DNA from 2 places in the Streptomyces sp. NPDC050263 genome. Region 1 is predicted to be linked to the other one. Evidence: riboswitches for the same ligand, from Rfam matches in the RefSeq annotation. Region 1 holds a riboswitch; the other holds the start of a gene.
What was found. Region 1 has a riboswitch for glycine ahead of gcvP (aminomethyl-transferring glycine dehydrogenase). Riboswitches for the same ligand answer to the same signal wherever they lie in the genome.
Positions count from the first base shown of each region.

Region 2: linked by a shared signal. The riboswitch ahead of gcvT (glycine cleavage system aminomethyltransferase GcvT) and the one ahead of gcvP (aminomethyl-transferring glycine dehydrogenase) in region 1 are both predicted to bind glycine.

Region 1 is NZ_JBFAKW010000149.1:8,589-15,725, forward strand. It holds gene gcvP (aminomethyl-transferring glycine dehydrogenase) at 1-2,225, opposite strand, end outside; glycine riboswitch at 2,409-2,504, opposite strand; gene AB0J04_RS39735 (PRC-barrel domain-containing protein) at 2,618-2,989, shown strand; gene AB0J04_RS39740 (nucleotidyltransferase domain-containing protein) at 2,995-3,456, opposite strand; gene AB0J04_RS39745 (DNA polymerase IV) at 3,572-4,933, opposite strand; gene AB0J04_RS39750 (MerR family transcriptional regulator) at 5,001-5,684, opposite strand; gene AB0J04_RS39755 (bifunctional nuclease family protein) at 5,929-6,402, opposite strand; gene AB0J04_RS39760 (MerR family transcriptional regulator) at 6,487-7,137, opposite strand, start outside.
Region 2 is NZ_JBFAKW010000019.1:17-7,153, forward strand. It holds partial or broken gene AB0J04_RS11680 (serine hydroxymethyltransferase) at 1-356, opposite strand, end outside; gene gcvH (glycine cleavage system protein GcvH) at 368-745, opposite strand; gene gcvT (glycine cleavage system aminomethyltransferase GcvT) at 864-1,982, opposite strand; glycine riboswitch at 2,135-2,246, opposite strand; gene AB0J04_RS11695 (AAA family ATPase) at 2,424-3,110, shown strand; gene AB0J04_RS11700 (enhanced serine sensitivity protein SseB) at 3,204-4,010, shown strand; gene AB0J04_RS11705 (enhanced serine sensitivity protein SseB C-terminal domain-containing protein) at 4,177-4,938, shown strand; gene AB0J04_RS11710 (ABC transporter permease) at 5,320-6,327, shown strand; gene AB0J04_RS11715 (ABC transporter substrate-binding protein) at 6,500-7,137, shown strand, end outside.

The DNA.
Region 1 (7,137 bases):
GGCTGCAGCGGGTGGTTCGGCAGATACGGCGCCAGGTGCGACCGGACGGCCACCGGTCCGACACCGGGGCCGCCGCCGCCGTGCGGGATGCAGAACGTCTTGTGCAGGTTCAGGTGCGAGACGTCCCCGCCGAAGTGCCCGGGCTTGGCGAGCCCGACGAGCGCGTTGAGGTTGGCACCGTCGACGTACACCTGCCCGCCGGCCTCGTGCACCTGCGCGCAGATCTCACCGACATGCTCCTCGAACACCCCGTGCGTGGACGGGTAGGTGATCATCAGCACCGACAGCTCGTCCCGATGCCGCTCGATCTTCGCCCGCAGATCGTCGACGTCGATCTCGCCGTCCTCGGCGGTCTTCACGACGACGACCTTCATCCCCGCCATCACCGCACTGGCCGCGTTGGTGCCGTGCGCGGAGGACGGGATCAGACACACGGTCCGCTGCTCGTCCCCGTTGCCCCGGTGGTAGCCGCGGACGGCGAGCAGCCCGGCCAGCTCTCCCTGCGACCCGGCGTTCGGCTGCAGGGACACCCTGTCGTACCCGGTGACCTCGGCGAGCCGCTCCTCCAGCTCACGGATGAGCGTGAGGTAACCCTCCGCCTGCTCGGCCGGCGCGAAGGGGTGCAGCTGCCCGAACTCGGGCCAGGTGACCGGCTCCATCTCGGTGGTCGCGTTGAGCTTCATGGTGCAGGAGCCCAGCGGGATCATGCCCCGGTCGAGCGCGTAGTCCCGGTCGGCGAGCCTGCGCAGGTAGCGCAGCATCGCGGTCTCGGAGCGGTGCTGATGGAAGACCGGGTGCGCCAGGATCTCCTCGGACCGCAGCAGCCCGGCGGGCAGCGCCTCCTCGGTGGACGCGTCGAGCGCCTCGATGTCGCCGTCCACCCCGAAGGCCGCCCACACCGCGGTCACCTGGGCCCGCGCGGTGGTCTCGTCACACGAGATCGACACCTGGTCGGCGTCGACGAGGTACAGGTTCACCCCGCGCTCCCGAGCGGCGGCGACGACCTCGGCGGCCTTCGCGGGCACCCGCACGGTCAGCGTGTCGAAGTACGCCCCGTGCACGACCTCGACCCCGCCGGCCTCGAGTCCGGCGGCCAGGACCGACGCGTACCGGTGCGTGCGCCGAGCGATCGCCCGCAGCCCGTCGGGCCCGTGGTAGACCGCGTACATCCCCGCCATCACGGCCAGCAGCACCTGCGCCGTGCAGATGTTGCTCGTGGCCTTCTCCCGCCGGATGTGCTGCTCACGCGTCTGCAGCGCCAGCCGGTAGGCCTTGTTCCCGTCCGCGTCCACGGACACGCCCACGAGCCGCCCGGGCAGGCTGCGCGCGAACTTCTCTTGGACCGCCATGTAGCCGGCGTGCGGCCCGCCGAACCCCATCGGCACGCCGAACCGCTGCGTGGTGCCCACCGCGATGTCCACCCCCAGCTCGCCGGGCGACTTCAGCAGCGTCAGCGCGAGCAGATCCGCGGCGACGGTGACCAGCGCGCCCAGCCCGTGCGCCTGCTCGACGATCGCCCCGAGATCGCGTACGGCACCGGAGGCGCCGGGGTACTGCACGAGCACGCCGTTGATCTCGCGCTCTGCGATCGCCGCCGGAATACCCTCGCTCAGGTCGGCGACGACGACCTCCACGCCCGTCGGCTCGGCACGGGTCTCGATCACCGCGATGGTCTGCGGCAGCACGTCCGCGTCGATGAGGAAGAGGCCCTTCTTGTTCTTCCCCATGCGCCGGGACAGCGCCATCGCCTCGGCGGCGGCCGTGCCCTCGTCGAGCAGCGACGCACCCGAGGTCGGCAGACCGGTCAGGTCGGCGACCATGGTCTGGAAGTTCAGCAGCGCCTCGAGCCGGCCCTGGGAAATCTCCGGCTGGTACGGGGTGTACGCCGTGTACCAGGCCGGGTTCTCCATGACATTGCGCAGGATGACGGGCGGCGTGAACGTTCCGTAGTAGCCGAGCCCGATCATCGAGTCGAGGACCTGGTTGCGGTCGGCCAGCGAACGCAGCTCGGCCAGCACCTCGGCCTCGGTGCGCGCGCCCGGCAGGTCCAGCGCGTCGGCGTTCTGGATCACGGCCGGCACCGCGGCGGCGGTGAGCTCGTCGAGCGAGCCGTACCCGACCTGCGCGAGCATCTTGGCCCGCGCCTCATGGTCGGGCCCGATGTGACGCTGCTCGAAGGGGATTCCCTGTTCGAGCTCGGAGAGCGGAATGCGATGGGCGGTCATTACGGAGGCCTCCTGGTCTGACACGACCTTCGAGGGTCACCACGGCGCGGGTACCCGGACGACCTCCCCCTCTGTCATCTGACCTGAGAGCTTCACCGGCCGCCCGAGGGCGCCCGGCTTTCACCGTCGGTGAGAGCGGAAGCCGTCGACGCCGTCGGCACCCGCCCTGCTTTCCAGAGTGACCTCGTCCATGCGGTACGTGAGCCTGAGAGATTCCGGGGAGGAGTTGCTCCTTCGGCGCCTCCGATGATGTCCGGAGGACTCTCCCGCACGGGGTCAGCAGCCGTTGTCAGACTACCAGCGAGGTCAACGACGCCCCCTTCGAGTGGCCGCCCGTCCCGATGTGCTCTTTGGTAGTGCTTACGGATGAGTTGCGACCAAATGGAGGGCCCGTGCAGACCGACATCGATCCGCGCCATCTGATCGGCCGCAAGGCGTTCGACCGCAACGGCACCAAGATCGGCACCGTCGACGAGGTCTACCTCGACGACGCGACCGGTGTGCCGGAGTGGGCGGCCATACGAACCGGCCTGTTCTCCCGCGACGCCTTCGTCCCCCTGGAGCCCAGCGAGCTGGTCGAGGGCACCCTGCACATCCCCTTCGACCGGGCCCTGATCAAGGACGCCCCCGACTTCGGCGTGGGCCGCCATCTCTCCCCGGAGCAGGAACTCCAGCTCTACCACCACTACGGCCTCGACGTGGGCGCCGCTCCCCCGCTCCCCGATCACGACTTCGGCCGCCTCGCGGGCACGGACGAGAGCTGAGCCCCTCAGGCACAGGCCCGCATCAGCGCCCCGAGTATCCCGGCAGGGTCGTACAGCGGCCGGGCGCCATCCGTGACGACTCTTCGGGTACCGGCGTCGACGGGATCGGTCCGCGCCCAGCGCGGAGAGCCGACGCCCACCTCGACCTCCAGTCCTGAGGCGGTCGCGTACCGCCATTCGGTGACGGGCCCCCACGCCTGGACCCGGAGCACCTCTCCCAGGGACATCTCACCCGTCCACGCCTCGTCGCCGGCGTACCGGTCCGCCGCCGTCGACAGCAGCACGAGATCGACGTCCGAGTCGGGACGCGCGGCCCCACGCGCGCAGGACCCGACGAGGAGCAGCCCGACCACGTCGCTTCGGTTCGCGGACCACCGGGTGACCCGATCCACCACCCGCCGCATCTCGGCCTCACGCTCCGGCGACAGCTCGGCCGGGTCCGCGAACCGACCTCCGTGCAGTTTCATACAGCTCCCCCTCAGCTACCGGCGCCGCCTCTCCAGACACCGCCACCGCTCCGACCCACCCCGTACTTCGCGATACCGATACTTCGAACTCTTCACTCTGTGTAACCGATCGGCCTCACCGAGAGTTCCCGAAGTCGACCGCAGATCTTCGCGGCACCAGCGGCAGCGGTTCCGCCGGCTCCAGTCCCGGGTCGTCGGTACGGAACGTCCGCACCCGGCCCGGCCCCGACTCCGGCGTCTCGAACCGCACGGTGACCCGGCCGAGCCCGCTGCCCTGCACCCATCCGTGCCCGAGCTCGACATGCCGCACATCGTGTCCGGGACGCCACTGATGCTCGGCCCTCACCGGCTCCGCACGGACGGGCTCGTCCGCGAGTTCCACCTCGGCTCCCTCCGACCGCTCCTCCGCGGCCTGCGCGAACAGGTCCTCCTGGGTGAAGTCCGCCAGACCGCTCACACCCACCCCGAGGAGCCGTACCCCGCCCGTCGTGTCCACCGAGTCCAGCAAGCGGGCCGCCGCCTCCCGGATCACCGTCGGATCGTCGGTGGGCCCGCGCAGCGTCTCGGAGCGGGTGAGCGTCGAGAAGTCGTACCGCCGCACCTTCAGCACGATCGTCCGCCCCGACAGACCGGCCCCTCGCAGCCTGCGCACACACCGGTCCGCGAGCCGCTGCACCTCCAGCTCGACCCGGACCCGGTCATGGATGTCCACGTCGTAGGTGTCCTCGACCGACACGGACTTGGTCTCCCGCTCCGCCACCACGGGCCGGTCGTCACGCGCCAGCGCCATCGCGTACAGAGCGCGCCCGTGGGCCTTGCCCAGCAGCCGGACCAACTCGTCCTCACCGGCCTCCGCGATCTCGTCGACCGTGGTGATCCCGGCCCGCCTCAGATGGTCCCCCGTCGCCGGGCCGACCCCCGGCAGGATCCGCGCCGACATGGGTCCGAGCAACGCCCGCTCGGTGCCCGGCTCGATGAGCACCAGGCCGTCGGGCTTCGCCTGCTCCGAGGCGATCTTCGCGAGCATCTTGCAGGAGGCCAGCCCCACCGAGCCGGTGAGGCCCGTGACGGCCCGTATGTCCCCGCGCAGTCTGACGCCGGCCAACTGCGCCGACTCACTGTCCCAGGCCGCATCCCCGGCCTCCAGGTCCACGAAGGCCTCGTCCAGGCTCAGTGGCTCCACCAGTGGCGAAAGCGCTCCCAGCAGCGCCATGACCTGCTCGCTGATCGACCGGTAGAACGCGAAGCGCGGAACAAGATAGGCGGCGTTCGGAGCCAGTCGGCGCGCCTGGGCCATGGGCATCGCCGAGTGGACCCCGAAGACACGCGCCTCGTAGGAAGCGGTCGCGACCACTCCGCGGGGCCCCAGCCCGCCCACGACCACGGCTTTTCCGCGCAGACTCGGCTTGGACGCCTGCTCCGCCTGTGCGAAGAAGGCATCCATGTCGAGATGCAGGATGGTGGGCGCGTTTCTCACATGCCTGATGCTGCACCACACCACTGACAACGGCGTCGTACCGCCGCCCCGAGCCCGGTGCGGAGCCTCAGACCGCCCGGTTGCGCCGACGCGCCAGCTCATCCGCAGGATTGTGGCCGACGAGCGTCTCACCGGTGTCGACGCGCTCTCCGTGCAACTGGGAAAGCGCGTTCTCGACGTCCCGCCACACCACGCCCACAGCGATCCCGAAGACGCCCTGACCGCCCTGGAGCAGCGCGTGGACCTCGTCGGGCGAGGTGCACTCGTAGACCGTCGCGCCGTCGCTCATGAGCGTCATGCGCTCCAGATCGCTGAACCCGCGCTCCCGCAGATGCTGCACGGCGGTGCGGATGTTCTGCAGCGACACCCCGGTGTCGAGGAACCGCTTGACGATCTTCAGGACGACGACGTCCCGGAAGCTGTACAGACGCTGCGTGCCGGACCCGTGCGCGGGCCGCACGCTCGGCTCGACCAGCCCGGTGCGCGCCCAGTAGTCCAGTTGCCGATAGGTGATGCCCGCGGCCGCACAGGCCGTCGGACCGCGATAGCCGATCTGCTCGGACGCCATGGACGTCGCCCCTCCGCTGCTCGGCACGGCCGCCGGTCGCTGCGGAGCCTGGTCGGCCGCGCCACCCTGCTGGGGGTACCCCCTGCTCGAACGTAGCTGAGAGCTTGGGGGAGGGTACGGACCGCTCCCCCCGACACCGAGTCCGGGGGCACCCCCAGCCGTACCGTCGCCGCTGCTTCTCACGCCGACCTCCGTCCTTGACCTGCCTTCTCGACGGTAGGCAGTCACCAGGGGTGCGTCAACGATCGCCACACTCGGCACGCCGAGTGATAATCACCCTAGGAGTGGTTTCCCGCACCCCACCGCGGGGAAAGGCTAGCCGAATGCGCTGAGAAGTAGCCGTAGGACGCTCACAGTCGCCGCTGGCATTTGCCGGAAACGAGACGGCATTCATGTACAGGACACCCACACGTCTCGTATGTGCCGGCTACTGGTTGCTGGTGCCGAAGTCCTCGGGCGAGATCTGGTCGAGGAACTCGCGGAACTTCTCCACCTCGTCCTCCTGCTCGTCCGGAATGGCGATCCCCGCGTCGTCGAGCACCGTGTCGCTGCCGTAGATCGGCGTTCCGGTGCGTAGCGCCAGCGCTATGGCGTCGGACGGACGCGCGCTCACCTCGACCCCGCTGGCGAAGACCAGCTCCGCGTAGAAGACGCCCTCCCGCAGATCCGTGATGCGCACCTCGGTGAGCTCCTGGCCGACGGCTTCCAGCACGTCCTTGAACAGGTCGTGGGTCAGCGGTCGCGCGGGAGCCATGCCCTGCTGGGCGAAGGCGATCGCCGTCGCCTCCCCCGGTCCGATCCAGATGGGAAGGTAACGGTCGCCTCCCACTTCACGCAGCAGCACGATCGGTTGGTTGGAGGGCATCTCGACCCGGACACCTACGACATCGAGCTCGTTCACACAGCAACCCTAGGCCGTGCCCGGGACGTTTGGGTAGTCGGGCCGGGAACGGGTGACCGATCCGCCCATGGCGAAACCGCCCGCTCAGGGCAGCCGCACCCCGAGCGCGGTCTGCACCAGCGCCGCGTGCAGCCGCACCGTGAGCCCCGCCAGCTCCTTCGTACGGGCCTCCGCGAGCACCCTGGTCTGCGGATTGCGATGACGCTTGAGAGGGGCGACCACCTGGTCCACGAGCCCGGCCTCACGGTCGGCCGCGGCCTTCATCACCCGCAGATGACGGGGCTCGATCCCGAACCTCCCCAGCTCGGCGACGAGCGCGGCCACCGTGGCGGCCTCGGCGTCGTAGACGCCGTCCTCCAACGGCACGACGAGCCCGTAGGACTCCCACTCCTCGAGCTCCGGCTCCCCGATCCCCGCGGCCGCCAGCAGCTCGGACCGCCCGATCCGGGCGACGGTGGGCGCGTCCGACGGCTCCAGAAAGGCCTCACCGTCCCGCTGCCGGCCCACGGTCGGCAACGGCGCGGCCTCGCCCCGCTCCATGGCGTCCAGATGCTCACGGATGACCTTGAGCGGCAGGTAGTGGTCCCGCTGCATCCTCAGTACGTGGCCGAGGCGCTCGACATCCTGCGCGCTGAACTTGCGGTACCCCGAAGGGGTCCGCTGCGGCTCGATCAGCCCCTCCGACTCCAGGAAACGGATCTTGGAGATGGTGACTTCGGGGAACTCGTCTCGCAG
Region 2 (7,137 bases), on a different contig from region 1:
AGGCCGAGGATCGTGTCGCCGGGCTGGGCCAGCGCGAAGAGGGCGGCCTGGTTGGCGGAGGCGCCGGAGTGGGGCTGGACGTTGGCGTACTCCGCGCCGAACAGCTCCTTGATCCGGTCGATGGCGATCTGCTCGGCCACGTCGACGTGCTCGCAGCCGCCGTAGTAGCGGCGGCCCGGGTAGCCCTCGGCGTACTTGTTGGTCAGGACCGAGCCCTGCGCCTCCATCACCGCGAGCGGAGCGAAGTTCTCCGAGGCGATCATCTCGAGGGTGGACTGCTGGCGGTTCAGCTCGGCGTCGACCGCGGCGGCGATCTCCGGGTCGAGCTCGTGCAGGGGCGTGTTCAGAACAGTCATCGGGGTGGTCCTCAGCCGGCGGTGTAGGAGATGTACTCGTCGGCGGTCAGCAGGTCGTCCGGCTCGCCCGTGACGCGTACCTTGAACAGCCATCCGCCCTCGAAGGGGGCGGAGTTCACCAGCGCCGGGTCGTCGACGACGTCCTGGTTGATCTCGGTGATCTCACCGGTCACCGGCGCGTACAGCTCGCTGACCGACTTGGTCGACTCCAGCTCGCCGCAGGTCTCGCCCGCGGTCACCGTGTCACCGACCTCCGGGAGCTGGACGAACACCACGTCGCCGAGCGCGTTGGCCGCGTGCTCCGTGATGCCGACCGTCGAGACGCCGTCCTCGGCGCCCGACAGCCACTCGTGCTCCTTGCTGTAGCGCAGCTGCTGGGGGTTGCTCATGGCCTGAATTCTCCTGTACGCGAGGGAGTGCTGATGAATGGGGGACTGCTGAAGGCGTGCGTGACCAGCGGGAATGTGCGCAGCGTCACGCACAGGGACCGGGCACCGCGCCCAGTGTCTATTTCCGGCGCTTGTAGAACGGCAGCGCCACGACCTCGTACGGCTCGTGGCTGCCCCGGATGTCCACGCCGACCCCGGCGGTGCCCGGCGCCGCGTGGGCGGCGTCGACGTAGGCCATCGCGATCGGCTTGCCCAGCGTGGGGGAGGGGGCGCCGGAGGTGACCTCGCCGATCACCCGGCCGTCGGCGACCACGGCGTACCCGGCGCGCGGGACGCGGCGGCCCTCGGCGATCAGGCCGACGAGGACCCGCGGAGGGTTCTGCTCGGCACGGGAGGCGGCCTCCTCGAGCGCGGCGCGCCCCACGAAGTCACCCTCCTTCTCGAACTTCACCACCCGGCCGAGACCGGCGTCGAAGGGGGTGCGGGAGGTGCTCAGCTCGTGCCCGTACAGCGGCATGCCCGCCTCCAGGCGCAGCGTGTCGCGGCACGACAGACCGCAGGGGACCAGGCCGACGCCCTCGCCCGCCTTGGTCAGAGCCTGCCAGAGCTCGACCGCGTGGTCCGGCTTCACGAACAGCTCGAAGCCGTCCTCACCGGTGTACCCGGTGCGGGCGATGAGGGCCGGGACCCCGGCGACCGTGCCGGGCAGGCCCGCGTAGTACTTCAGACCGTCGAGGTCCGCGTCGGTGACCGCCTTGAGGATGCCGGGGGACTCGGGCCCCTGCACGGCGATCAGCGCGTAGGCGTCACGGTCGTCGCGGACCTCGACCTCGAACTCCTCCGCGAGGTTGCTCAGTTCGTTGAGCACGTTCTGGGCGTTGGAAGCGTTGGAGACGATCATGTACTCGGCATCGGCCAGCCGGTACACGATGAGGTCGTCGAGGATGCCGCCGTTCTGGACGCAGATCATGGTGTAGCGGGCCCGGCCCACCCCCACGGCCGCAAGGTTGCCGACGAGGGCGTAGTTCAGGAACTCGACCGCCTCCGGCCCGGTCACCGTGATCTCGCCCATGTGCGAGAGGTCGAAGAGGCCGGCCCGGGTGCGGACGGCCTGGTGCTCGTCGCGTTCGGAGCCGTAGCGCAGGGGCATGTCCCAGCCTGCGAAGTCGGTCATCGTCGCGCCGAGCGAGCGATGCAGGGCGTCGAGCGCGGTGTGACGGGGTGCGGAGCTGCTCATCGGACGGTTGTCTCCCAAGGCATGACGGCGAGGTCGTTCCTCCCCATCTGTCATCGGAACCTGAGAGGTTCGTCACGACCCCGCGAAACGGTGGTCCTGACTTGCACCTTGGGTGGGGCCACCGGAAACGGCGGCCCGCTTTTCAGATGTGCCTCGCCCGCGCGGTAACGGGGCCTGAGAGATTCAAGGGAGGGACTTGCTCCTTCGGCGCCCCAGCGCAACGACAGGCGGACCTGCTGCTGGGGACTCTCCCGCGCGGATTCAAACGGCCGGTATGCAGTTGGCGCGGCCATCATCGCACGGCCCGCCCCGGTCGCGGCAGGCCGCATCTGTAACCGGCTTGTGTCGGTACGCGCACGAAAACGCGAGACACCACGCATTACCTTCTCTTTACGCTCGATGGGGATGAGGACTACCTGACCCCAGGGGAGGACGATCACGGTGAACAGGACGACGACAACGGCGAGGACCACGGCATTCGCGACCGCTTCGGGGCTCGCGCTGCCCGCGCAGCCCGGCACCCGGGCCCGGGAGGCGTGCGGCTCGCAGCCCGCGCCCGTCGTCCGCGACCTGCGCGAGCGGGCCGGCCGCAGCCCGCACGGTCTGCTCTTCGGCCCCCGTGACCTGGTCGTGGTCACCGGGCTGCCCGGCAGCGGCAAGTCCACGCTCATGAAGCGGGCGGTCAAAGGCGCCCGCATCGACTCCCAGGACACCCGCGACCGGTGGGACGCCCGCGCGCCCCGCTTCCTGCCCTACGCCCTCTACCGCCCGCTCGTCCGCCTCGCCCACTACGCCGGCCTGCGTCGAGCCCTGCGCGGCGGCCAGGGCGTCGTCGTGCACGACTGCGGTACGCAGGCCTGGGTCCGCGACTGGCTGGCCCGCGAGGCCCGCCGCCGTGGGGGCACCCTCCATCTGATTCTGCTGGACGTCGGCGCGGACCAGGCCCTGGAGGGCCAGCGCGAGCGCGGCCGGGGCGTCTCGCGGTACGCGTTCCTGCGCCACCGCCGCGCCGCCGCCCGACTCCTGCGTTCGGTGGAGAAGGGCAGCCTCCCCGAAGGCTGCGCCTCGGCGGTCCTCCTGGACCGCCCCGCCGCGAACGTACTCAGGCGCATCGCCTTCACGGGCTGAGGCGTCCGGCGGCCGTCTGTGGCGTGATGCGCCGCACAGGCTCTAGCCTTTCAGCCACAGCACAGTGAGCGGTTCTCAGCAGGCGGTAGGCAGATGGATTTCCCCCCGGCGGACTTCCCGACGGACTTTCCGGCGCAGGCACACCCCCATCCGCACGGCGGATGGCCCGGCAACGAGCTGGAGGAGGTGCTCTCCGCCTCCCTCGGCGTGCCCGGAGCCGGCTCCCGGGTCGTGGAGGTGCTCGGGCGCAGCTTCGTCTGGGTGCCGCTCCCCGGTGGCGGCGGCCCCGGCAGCGGCCCCCTCGACCTGCCCACACTGGAGCTGGACGGCCAGGTGTACGTGCCGGTCTTCAGCTCCGAGGAGCAGTTCCGCCAGGTCGTCGGCTCGCACATGTCGTTCACGATCGCGCCGGCCGTGGAGTTCGCCCGGGGACTGCCCCCGCAGGTGGGCATCATGGTCAACCCCGAGGGCCTGGTCGGCATCCCGCTGCCGCCGCCGGCCGTGGCCGAGCTGTGCCGGGCGGGCCGCACCCCGCTGGACGGTCCCACCAGCGGCGGCCGGGTCCGCCTCTACGAGCCCGACTGGCAGGACGACCCGATCGACTTCCTGGCCGCGGCCTCCGCGGAGTTCGAGGCCACGGGCGCGATCCGCACGGCCCGCCGCTGCCTGGCCGCCGTCGAGACGGCGGAACCGGTGATGTTCGTCGGCGTCGAACTCGCCGGGTCCCCCGAGGAGTCCCAGTGGGAGGTCGACCTGCGCGCCCTGCCCCTGGAGGCGCTGAGCAGGGCGCTCACCGAGACCGCGGCCCCCTGGCCGGTCAACCTCGTCCTGCTGGACGTGGCCCAGGACCCGGTGGCCGACTGGATGAGGGAACGGGTCCGCCCCTTCTACCAACGCTAGACAGGCCCGCACAGGGGCGCGATCGACCACCCGCGACCCGCACCCGCCAACGCACCACAGGCCCTGAGCTCTTGGGCGCTTAAGCTGGACCCCAACGCGGGGCATTTTCTCGAAGGGGCGATAAAAAGTGAGCGCTGGCACTGCCGCGACCGGCTCGGTCGAGCACATGCTGCGCCAGGTCACGCCCGGGCGCTACGACGCCTACGAGGCCCTCCTGCGCGCGCTCGCGACCCCGTCCTCCGGCCAGGTCTGGATGCTGTTGTGGCACGGCCAGGCCGGCTCCCCGGACGCCCAGTACGGGAACATGGAGGTGGACGGCCACGGTTACGCCCCCTGCGTGACCTCCGCCCAGGAGCTCAGCGCCAGTGGCTGGAACCGGTCGTACGAGGTGGTCGACGGAATCGACGTGGCCCGCACGCTCTATCCCGACCACTACGGTCTCTGGCTGAACCCGCACGGCCCCGGCGGCGGCGTCGGCATCCCGTGGCTGGATCTGCGCCGTATCGCCACCGGGCTGGAGCGCCAGCCCGCCGGCCCGCTGCGGCTGTCCGAGCCCGCCATCGAGATCCCGCAGTTCTACGCCCTGCTCGCGCAGAACGCCCACCGGACCCCGGCGGTCCGCGCGCTGCGCCGGGCGTGGGTGCAGCCGGCGCTGGGCGCGCCCTATCTGGCCGTCGGGCTGGACGTGTACGACTCCTCGCCGTCGGCCGTGGACGCCGTCCGGGCCATGATGCAGCAGTCCATCGGCGCGGTGCCGGACGGACTGCCGGTGTCGACGGTCGCCATGACCGACGAGTACGACCCCGTCGTGATGTGGATGCGCGCCAACGCCCGGCCGTTCTACGACCGTGAGGCCCACGCTCCCGCTCCCGCGTCGGCCCCGGCGCCCGCGGGCGGATACGGCTATCCGCCTTCAGGACGCTACTGATTTTCCGCCACCGTTCCTGCCGAGAGTCCGCCGAGAGTCCTGCCGCCGTTCTGTTGTGTGTTTGTTGTGATCCTGTTGTGGGTCCGCCGCGAGGGAGGACTCGGACGTCTTCGCGCGTAGATAGCGGCGATTGATCCCGTTCTTGTCCGATCTGCCCAAATAAGTCAGCGTCCGAGGGGCGTTACCCGCCGTCCGGATAACGGAACCCATCTACCCGCATCACGTTTACGCATCCTTTCACTGCCAAGTCTGGCAACAGATCGCCAAAGCGTTGAAGACTCCCGCTCCAGGGGACTTATCCCCTGCGTATTACGGACTGATCACGCCGCTACAGCGGCAAGTGCGGGCCGGCTACCGCCGGTTGAGAGGGGTCCCTGCCAGATGACGGCACCATTGCACGAGCCGACCGCGGAAGCGGCTCCGAGCGCGGCCGAGGAAGCGGCGGTCGCCACCAGCGGCGCCAAGGCCGTTCAGGGCCGTTCCCTGGGCCGGATCGCCTGGGAACGCCTCAAGCGGGACAAACTCGCCCTCACGGGCGGCATCGTGGTGCTCTTCCTCGTCGTGATCGCGCTGTTCGCGCCGGTCATCACGGGGATCCTCGGGCAGGACCCGAACGAGTACCACGAGAACCTCATCGACCCGCTCTTCGGCACCCCCACGGGCTCCCTGGGCGGCCTCAGCGGCGAGCACCTGCTCGGCGTCGAGCCGATCAACGGCCGGGACATCTTCGCGCGCATCCTCTACGGCGCCCGGATCTCCCTGCTGGTCGGCTTCCTGTCGGCCGTGGTCGCCGTGGTCCTCGGAACGGTGCTGGGCATTCTCGCCGGATTCTTCGGCGGCTGGGTGGACTCCCTGATCAGCCGGATCATGGACGGCCTGCTCGCCTTCCCGCAGCTGCTGTTCATCATCGCGCTGGTCTCCGTCATGCCGAGCGACATGCTGGGCCTCACCGGCTCGAGCGTGCGTGTCTTCGTGATGATCCTGGTCATCGGATTCTTCGGCTGGCCCTACATCGGACGCGTGGTGCGCGGCCAGACGCTCTCGCTGCGTGAGCGCGAGTACGTCGAGGCCGCCCGATCGCTGGGCGCCGGTCGGCTGTACATCCTGTTCAAGGAACTGCTGCCCAACCTGGTCGCCCCGATCGTCGTGTACACGACGATGATGATCCCCACCAACATCCTCACCGAGGCGGCGCTCAGCTTCCTGGGCGTCGGCGTCAAGCCGCCCACCGCCTCGTGGGGACAGATGCTCTCGAGCGCGATCGACTACTACGAGTCGGACCCCATGTACATGGTGGTCCCGGGTGTGGCGATCTTCATCACCGTGCTGGCCTTCAATCTCTTCGGCGACGGCGTCCGGGACGCGCTGGACCCGAAGGCCTCCCGCTGAACAGCGAACTGCCGAACCGCGAACTGCTCTGAACCGCGAACCGCTGAACCGCTTGAACCGCAGAACAGCGAAACCGCAGTACCGCTGAACAGCGAAACCGCCGAACACGGCACCCCAACCGTCCCGTGGCCTTCACACGGGGTCTCTCATCTAATCCGGAGGATCCGAGATCGTGACTACCCAACGCACCTCAGGGCGGCGGAAGCAGGCATTTGCCGCTGCCGCCGCGGTCGCCGCGCTGCTGACCACGGCGGCGTGCGGCGGTGGCGGAAGCGACGACGACAAGGGCTCGACCACCGGCGCCGCCGGCTTCGACGCCGCGAACAACAAGGTCGCCCAGGCTTCCGCCGCCACGAAGGGCGGCACGCTGAAGTTCGGTGCCGCACAGGACGCCGACTCGTGGGACACCACGCGCGGCTACTACGGCATGATGTGGAACTTCGCCCGCTACTACAGCCGTCAGCTCGTCACGAACAAGACCGAGCCGGGCGCGGCGGGCGCCGAGCTCACCCCGGACCTCGCCACCGGTCTCGCGAAGGTCACCGACGACGGCAAGACCTACACGTACACCCTGCGTGACGGCATCACGTGGGAGGACGGCAAGCCGATCACGTCCAAGGACGTGAAGTACGGCATCGAGCGCGTGTGGGCGCAGGACGTGCTGTCCGGCGGTCCGACGTACCTGAAGGACGTCCTCGACCCCACGGGCACGTACAAGGGCCCCTACAAGGACACCTCCGCCGACAAGCTCGGTCTGAAGGCCATCGAGACGCCGAACGACAAGACCATCGTCTTCAAGCTCCCGCAGGC